4 regions of the Klebsiella sp. PK18 genome follow, and region 1 is predicted to be linked to each of the others. Evidence: predicted binding sites of a transcription regulator. Region 1 holds the regulator's gene; each other region holds the start of a gene.
The links. Region 1 encodes CRP, which controls carbon source genes, mostly activating them, when cyclic AMP is high. Its sites were predicted from a motif close to ATGTGANNNNNNTCACAT; they were not measured.
Positions count from the first base shown of each region.

Region 2: a site for CRP is predicted at 1,236-1,253, ahead of AC3EMD_RS25700 (YjcB family protein). Genes of this name have one in related genera too.
Region 3: a site for CRP is predicted at 1,277-1,294, ahead of epd (erythrose-4-phosphate dehydrogenase). Genes of this name have one in related genera too.
Region 4: a site for CRP is predicted at 1,065-1,082, ahead of AC3EMD_RS07915 (CidA/LrgA family protein). Genes of this name have one in related genera too.

Region 1 is NZ_CM173493.1:419,674-421,878, reverse strand. It holds gene AC3EMD_RS01945 (OsmC family protein) at 13-417, opposite strand; gene crp (cAMP-activated global transcriptional regulator CRP) at 724-1,356, shown strand; gene AC3EMD_RS01935 (YccS/YhfK family putative transporter) at 1,408-2,205, shown strand, end outside.
Region 2 is NZ_CM173493.1:5,242,678-5,244,882, reverse strand. It holds gene AC3EMD_RS25705 (ABC transporter permease) at 1-783, shown strand, start outside; gene AC3EMD_RS25700 (YjcB family protein) at 830-1,111, opposite strand; gene AC3EMD_RS25695 (EAL domain-containing protein) at 1,620-2,205, shown strand, end outside.
Region 3 is NZ_CM173493.1:780,708-782,912, reverse strand. It holds gene pgk (phosphoglycerate kinase) at 1-15, opposite strand, end outside; gene epd (erythrose-4-phosphate dehydrogenase) at 55-1,083, opposite strand; gene tkt (transketolase) at 1,468-2,205, opposite strand, start outside.
Region 4 is NZ_CM173493.1:1,615,332-1,617,536, forward strand. It holds gene AC3EMD_RS07910 (CidB/LrgB family autolysis modulator) at 1-622, opposite strand, end outside; gene AC3EMD_RS07915 (CidA/LrgA family protein) at 612-1,016, opposite strand; gene dusC (tRNA dihydrouridine(16) synthase DusC) at 1,375-2,205, shown strand, end outside.

The DNA.
Region 1 (2,205 bases):
GGCAGGCGAAGACTACGCCTCGATCACTTCATAGGAGTGGGTGATCTTCACCGCTTTTTCCAGCATCAGCGCCACCGAGCAGTATTTCTCTGCCGACAGATCCACCGCCCGGGAGACCGCGGCATTTTTCAGCGCCTTACCGGTGACGATAAAGTGCAGATTAATATGCGTAAACAGACGCGGCGCCTCTTCGCGGCGCTCCGACGTCAGCTTCACTTCGCAGTTGGTCACCTCATGGCGACCTTTTTGCAGAATAGAAACCACATCGATCGCACTGCAACCGCCCGCCGCCATCAGCACCATCTCCATCGGGCTGGGTGCCTTATCCCCGGAGTTGCCATCCATCAGAATCTGGTGTCCTGACGCGGACTCCCCGATAAAGGTTAACCCTTCAACCCATTTCACACGCGCTTGCATAAAATTTAACTCCAGTATCGCAATTTTCCTGTCAGATTACGCGCACATAACAATTCTCGCAACGGAAGGCGACCTGCGTCATGCTGAAGCGAGACACCAGGAGACATGCGGCGAAAGCTATGCTAAAACAGTCTGGATGCTACAGTATTACATTGATGTACTGCATGTATGCAGAGGAGTTCACATTACGGGCTGTCGAAAAATCATCAGCCAGCTTCCCAGGTATAGGGAAACAATACGATTGCATGCCCGGACGCCGTGTAGTGTCGGCGCCCGGAGATAGCTTATAACAGAGGATAACCGCGCATGGTGCTTGGCAAACCGCAAACAGACCCTACCCTTGAATGGTTCTTGTCTCATTGCCACATTCATAAGTACCCATCAAAGAGCACGCTGATCCACCAGGGTGAAAAAGCAGAAACGCTGTACTACATCGTTAAAGGCTCCGTGGCTGTACTCATCAAGGATGAAGAAGGTAAAGAGATGATCCTCTCCTACCTCAACCAGGGCGATTTCATCGGTGAATTAGGCCTGTTTGAAGAGGGTCAGGAGCGTAGCGCCTGGGTACGGGCGAAAACCGCATGTGAAGTGGCCGAAATCTCTTATAAGAAATTCCGTCAGCTGATCCAGGTTAACCCGGACATTCTTATGCGTCTCTCTTCGCAAATGGCTCGCCGTCTGCAGGTCACGTCTGAGAAAGTGGGCAACCTCGCCTTCCTCGACGTGACGGGCCGTATCGCCCAGACGCTGCTGAACCTGGCGAAGCAACCTGATGCCATGACCCACCCGGACGGTATGCAAATTAAAATTACCCGTCAGGAAATTGGTCAGATCGTCGGCTGCTCTCGTGAAACAGTTGGCCGTATTTTGAAAATGCTGGAAGATCAGAACCTGATTTCCGCACACGGTAAAACTATCGTCGTCTACGGCACCCGTTAAGTTGCTAAGCGGCGTATTGCTCCTGCAGTACGCCGTTTTTGTTTTTCCCTCATGTGGCGCAGGCTGATTTACCACCCGGAAGTCAACTATGCACTGCGGCAAACGCTGGTGCTGTGTCTGCCTGTGGCCATCGGTCTTCTGCTCGGCCATCTCCAGCAGGGGCTGTTGTTTTCCTTAGTGCCCGCCTGCTGCAACATTGCCGGTCTTGATACCCCGCATAAGCGCTTTTTCAAACGCCTGATTATCGGCGGCTGTCTGTTTGCCGGATGCAGTCTGGTGGTGCAGTTGCTGCTCGCCCAGGCCATTCCTTTGCCGCTTATTCTCAGCGGTCTGGCGCTATTGCTCGGCGTCACCGCGGAGATCAGTTCGCTGCACGCTCGCCTGCTGCCCGCGTCGCTGATCGCCGCTATCTTTACCCTGAGCCTGGCGGGCAATATGCCCATCTGGGATCCACTGCTGATCTACGCTTTCGGTACGCTGTGGTACGGCGTGTTTAACTGGCTCTGGTTCTGGCTGTGGCGCGAACAGCCGCTGCGGGAGTCGCTCAGCCTGCTTTACCGGGAACTGGCTGACTATTGTGAAGCCAAATACAGTCTGTTGACCCAGCATACCGATCCGTCGACCGCCCTGCCGCCGCTGCTCACCCGCCAGCAGAAGGTAGTCGACCTGATTACCCAGTGCTATCAGCAGATGCATATGCTGGCAGCCAACCAACGCAACGATCACAAGCGTCTGCTGCGGGCGTTCCAGGTTGGGCTGGATCTACAGGAACATATTTCGGTTAGCCTGCATCAGCCAGAAGAGGTGCAAAAGCTGGTGGAACGCAGCCATGCCGAAGCGGTGATCCGC
Region 2 (2,205 bases), 790 kb from region 1:
CTGCAGACCCTGCTGCTGCTGTTTATGCTGCTGGCGATGTTTGGCCCGTTGCTGAACCTGTTGATCTGGACCGTAGCGGAAAGCTGGTATTTTCCCCATTCGCTGCCCAGTCAGTGGGGGTTGAAGTACTGGTATCAGGTTTTCAATCCATACAGCGATGTGTCCGGTTCGCTGTTAACCAGCGTGTTGATCGCCCTGTTATCGGTGGGGGTCTGTTTGCTGATTTCCGTCCCCGCCGGCTATGCGCTTTCCCGGCGGAAAATGCCGCTGCGGGTGCTGTTTATGCTGCTGTTTCTCATCCCGCAGGCCTTTCCCAACTTGACGGTATACATGAATGTTGCCCGATTGTTTTATCAGTGGGGATTGAACGGCAGTATCGCGGGGGTGGTGCTGGTGCATAGCGTCCACGGCCTGATGTATTCGGTGTGGATCTGTGTGGCAGCCTTCTCATCCATCGACCCGCTGCTGGCGCGGGCGTCGCGTAACCTTGGCGCCGGACCGGTGTATACCTTCTGGCACATTGTGCTGCCGCAGGCGGCGCCGGGGATCGTTGCCGCCAGCATCTTCGTTTTTCTGGAGTCGCTGGATGAGTTTACCGGCACCTTCTTTGTCGGCGCGCCGGATATCACCACGCTGCCGCTACTGCTCTATAACGCCAGCATGTCGGGTAACTATCAGGTCTCGTCGATTACGGCGCTGATTTTGCTGGTGCCATCGCTGCTCTTTATGGTGGTGATCCATAAATTTATGCGCCCGGAGATGATGGCGAAACTGGGGAAGTAAGGACCGTAGAAAACGAAAAAGCTTCCCGGTGGGAAGCTTTTTAACCTCAGGTCATCATCATTGGCCATTCTGGCGGCGTCTGACTCATGACCTCAATCATCACATCTTTGATATTACCCCAGATTTTTGCGATATCGATCAGGGTGATGCCCAGCAAACCGGTGGCGAACCAGCAGGCGGCGGCAAGGCCGAGGCAGCTGCAGATCACTGCCAGACCGGCATAATCGCTTTTCCGTAACTGGATATTCAACGAGCTGGCGAGAAACATCAGTACCGCGCTCACCAGGGGCCAGCGCAACAAAACGACACTGGTAGTAATGGAAGCCATTAACCTATCCTCAAAGAAAGTCGGGGAGCCATGGATGACCTGGCGCGACTGACGATGGCATAGCGCTCTGGTCTCGACTGGCAAACTAGAGAGTGATGAAACGTCATTTCTGTTTCATCAACTTGTGTGAACTATATCACACTTGGTGCTTTATTCGCCAGCCAAAAAATGAGCTTTCGCTGCGCTTAATAAGCTTTGATTTTGTGTGGATATAGGTAAGCAAAACCCGATTATCTTATTTTCATTCTCTTGCTAATGATTATTATTCTGCGGGTTTTATTACCAGTTCCTGTTTATTACACGGAGAAACCGAGTCAGATGCGCGTCTATTCTTAATCTGACGAGAATATCTTTCGAATACCTGATAAATAAGTATTATTCAACACCACCAGCTGAAAAGCTGACGCCCTGAAGGGCTGACAGATATCTGCTGATGTCTATCGCAGTCGCGATTGCTAACGTGTTCGGGCTACCTTAATTAAGGCATATCGCATGGATGAAAGCGTAAATGGCTGACAGTGCGCCGCATAAGGCGCTCAGACTTGTCGGAATGGGGCTGGTTATTTTATTGCCGGTGATGTTGGCATTGTGGTTTGCCCAGCTGCGGGCCAAAGCCGAAACCATTGATCAATTGCACTCATTTTCGCAGCTGGCGCTGCAAAAAACAGAAATGGTCATCCGGGAAGCGGATCAGGCGCGGTTCAAAGCCAGCCAGTATCGTGGTGAGCTATGCTCAGCGGAGCACCAGCGTTATTTACTGCATATTGTTCGCGGTCTGCTGTATGTAGAAGATCTGATCTACGCCAACGGTCAGCGCTTTATCTGTTCAACGTCCGCTCATCCCGAGACCGGCTGGCGGATGCCCGCGGCGAATTACACCAAAAAGCCGGATGTGGCGATTTACTACTATCGGGATACGCCGTTTTACCCGGGCTTTGCCATGAATTATATGCAGAAGGGGCCCTATGTGGTGGTGGTCAACCCCTACTCGTTCAGCTCGGTAATTGCCAGCGACCGCGATTTAGCCTATGGCGTTTTCGATACTAAAACCAACCTCTTTTTCTCGCTGAGTAATAATGTTGAGCCCGCCGAAC
Region 3 (2,205 bases), 360 kb from region 1:
CTTAATTACAGACATGGTGAATCCTCTCGTTGATTCATAAAGTTTTGTCGACGTTTATGCGTCGAACCTGAAACCAATAGCCGCCATCGCTAACGTCGTGTCGAGCATTCGGTTAGCAAAGCCCCATTCGTTATCGCACCAGACCAGCGTTTTGATCAGATGCGCGCCACTGACCCGGGTTTGCGTGCCATCAACAATAGCACTGTGCGGATCGTGGTTAAAATCTGTCGAGACCAACGGTAATTCCGTATAGTCAACTATACCATGAAATGCACCTTGTGCTGCTTTTTGCAGCAACTGGTTGACTTCACATGCTTTTACCGGTTTTTTCACCGTCACGCTCAGGTCAATTGCCGTCACGTTTATCGTCGGTACCCGAACGGCAATCGCTTCAAAACGGTCATTAAACTGCGGGAAAATACGGGTGATCCCTGCCGCCAGTTTGGTATCCACCGGAATGATCGACTGGCTGGCCGCGCGGGTACGCCGCAGATCCGGATGGTAGGCGTCAATCACCTGCTGGTCATGCATCGCCGAATGAATGGTGGTGACGGTGCCGGACTCAATGCCATAGGCATCATCTAACAGTTTAATGATCGGAATAATGCAGTTGGTGGTGCAGGAGGCGTTGGAGACAATGCGGTGCTCGGCGCGGAGCTCATCCTGATTGACGCCATAGACCACCGTCGCGTCGAGATCGTTGCCGCCAGGATGGGAGAAGAGCACTTTCTTCGCGCCAGCCTGCAGATGGGCTTCGCCGTGTTCACGACTCCCGTATACGCCGGTGCAGTCGAGCACCACGTCTACCGCCAGCTCGCGCCACGGCAGCGCCGCAATGGTCGGCTCGTGTAGCAGGCGGATGGCATCATCGCCAACAAACAGCTGTTCGCGCTCCTGACGGACATCCCAGGCGAAGCGGCCATGGCTGGTATCATATTTCAACAAATGCGCGATCCCTGCCGCATCCGCCAGCTCATTGATTGCCACCACGGTGATTTCCGCACGACGCCCGGACTCATATAGCGCACGAACCACGTTGCGTCCAATACGACCGAAGCCATTAATCGCGATGCGAATGGTCATAGATCTCCTGCAAGGCTGACCCTTTTTTGAGGTGGCTGACAGAGTAATCCAGCAACGCTCTGAGGGGAACCTTACCAGCTGCAAACTGCGACTGATTGATTAATTGTCGAACATTTAAACGACTGAAACGCTTCAGCTAGAATAAGCGAAACAAGGAATAAAAGGAATGTTTGTCCAGCGCAATAAACCAGCTATATGACTTGTGTCACATTTCTTTTGGAATAATTCACAGGGTGGTTACATGTTCGAAGAATAGTGCATACAAAAAGCCGGGTGGCGAGGTAACAGCAAAACGGTAACCCAGGGGTTACCGTTTTTGGTGTTTGCACCCTCTCCTGTCGGAGAGGGTTGGGGTGAGGGCATCAGCCCGCACCGTACCAGCCATTACAGCAGCGCTTTCGCTTTAGCGACCACGTTGTCGACGGTGAAGCCGAACTCTTCGAACAGCTGCTCAGCCGGCGCAGACTCACCGAAGGTGGTCATGCCAACGATAGCGCCGTTCAGGCCAACGTATTTGAACCAGTAGTCCGCGATACCGGCTTCTACCGCGACGCGGGCAGAAACGGCTTTCGGCAGTACGGATTCGCGATAAGCGGCATCCTGCTTGTCGAACGCGTCGGTGGACGGCATGGAGACCACGCGCGCCTTCACGCCTTCGGCGGTCAGTTTGTCCCACGCGGCCACTGCCAGCTCCACTTCGGAACCGGTGGCGATGAAGATCAGCTCCGGCTGGCCGGCACAATCTTTCAGCACGTAACCGCCGCGAGCGACGTTTGCCAGCTGCTCTGCGGTACGCTCCTGCTGCGCCAGGTTCTGACGGGAGAGGATCAGCGCGGTCGGGCCGTCCTGACGCTCTACGCCATATTTCCACGCAATCGCGGATTCAACCTGGTCACACGGACGCCAGGTGGACATGTTCGGCGTCACGCGCAGGGAAGCCACCTGCTCTACCGGCTGGTGAGTCGGGCCATCTTCACCCAGACCGATGGAGTCGTGGGTGTAGACCATCACCTGACGCTGTTTCATCAGCGCGGCCATACGTACCGCATTACGCGCGTATTCCACGAACATCAGGAAGGTGGAGGTGTACGGCAGGAAACCGCCGTGCAGCGCGATACCGTT
Region 4 (2,205 bases), 1.2 Mb from region 1:
GCGCCAGCGAGCTAAACGCCCCTTCCTGGTAGTCCAGTTCCGCACAGCGGGCAGTGCCGAGGGCGTGCGAGGCGGTACCCATTGACAGGCCGCGTGACGCTTTGGTGCGAATGCGCATCAGGTTAAGCAGCGTATGGCCGAATACCGCGCCGAGGATGCCGACAAAAATCACGCACACGGCGCTGATAGCCGGAATACCGCCGATGCTGCCGCTGACCGCCATGGCAATTGGCGTAGTGACTGACTTAGGCAGAATAGAGGCGGCGATTTGCGGCGTGGCGCCCATCAGCAGGGCGACGGTAGTACCGGTGATCATCGCCACGCAGCTGCCGATAAAGCAGATGGTGATGATTGATTTCCAGCGCGCGCGGATCTGGTGCAGTTGCTCATACAGTGGAAAGGCCAGCGCGACCACCGCCGGCTGCAGCAGATCGTTCAGGACTTTGCTGCCGGCAAAATAACGCTCATAGGAGATCCCGGTCAGCAGCAGAAACGGAATTATAACTACCATCGCCACCAGCAGCGGGTTGAGCAGCGGGAACTTAAAGCGGGCGGCCAGCCTGCGGGCGAGAAAAAAGACGATCAGGGTTAGCGGCAGCGACCACCAGATTTCATGCATCATTTTTCTTTTCCTTTTGCCCAATCACTTTACGTTCGCCATGCACCAGGTGAGAGCTCCAGCTCACCACCACAAACACCACCAGCGTGCTGATGGCGCAGGAGATGACGACTGGCCCCAGCTGGGCGCGCAGCAGATCCCAGTATTGCATCACGCCGACGCCGATGGGCACGAACAATAGCGCCATATAGCGGATCAGGATATTGCAGCCAGGATTGACCCACTGCGGCGGCATAATTTGCAGCGCCAGCAGCACGAAAAGGATCAGCATGCCGATGATGCTGCCGGGGATAGTGATGGGCAGCAGTCCGGCGATAAAAATTCCGGCGTATAAGCAGGCGTAAATCAGGACGAAGGCCCGCAGGTACTGCCAGATAATAGTCAGCGATTTACTCATGGTAATAACCCTTGATGAAGTGCATTCATCATACAATTAATCCCTAAAATGTGCTACCGATCACATCATGAATTCTACGCATAGCGCTGATAGCGTACGGGAACAATAGCCTCTCCCGGCAGGACCCGACAGCTCGCAGCTTAGGGTATATGGAGTCCCACGCTACCTTTTTGAACGAGGCGCGGCAAATAAAGGCGGCATGAGACGCCGCAGACTCCTGTAAAGCATAGAGATTATCTCCTCGCTTTGCCGCATTCGCCGAACGGGGAATGGCGTACGGCAGGCCGGACGCATTGAGCGCTTTCCACCAATGCCTGGAGGCGCTACCATAGCGCCTCTTTTTTTTCCGGATAACGATATGCGTGTTCTACTGGCGCCGATGGAAGGCGTGCTCGATTCGCTGGTGCGCGAGCTGCTGACCGAGGTTAACGATTACGATCTGTGCATCACCGAATTTCTGCGCGTGGTGGATCAACTGCTGCCGGTAAAATCGTTCTACAGGCTGTGCCCGGAACTGCATCATCAGAGCCGCACGCCGTCCGGCACCCGCGTGCGCGTCCAGCTGCTGGGACAATATCCCGAGTGGCTGGCGGAAAACGCCGCCCGCGCGGTGGAGCTGGGGTCGTGGGGGGTGGATTTAAACTGCGGCTGTCCGTCTAAGCTGGTGAACGGCAGCGGCGGCGGGGCGACGCTGCTGAAAGATCCGGAGCTGATCTATCGCGGTGCGAAAGCCATGCGCGAAGCGGTTCCCGATCATCTGCCGGTGACCGTCAAGGTGCGACTCGGCTGGGACAGCGGCGAACGGCGCTTCGAAATCGCCGATGCGGTGCAGCAGGCCGGGGCCAGCGAGCTGGTGGTTCACGGCCGCACCAAAGAAGATGGCTACAAAGCCGAACGCATTAACTGGCAGGCGATCGGTGAGATCCGCCAGCGTCTGACCATTCCGGTGGTGGCCAACGGCGAGATCTGGGACTGGCAAAGCGCCCAGGATTGTATGGCCGTCACCGGCTGCGATTCGGTGATGATTGGCCGCGGGGCGCTCAACGTGCCGAACCTCAGCCGGGTGATCAAATACAACGAACCGCGCATGCCGTGGCCGCAGGTGGTTCAGCTGTTGCAAAAATATACCCGCCTGGAAAAGCAGGGCGACACCGGTCTGTATCATGTGGCGAGAATTAAGCAATGGTTA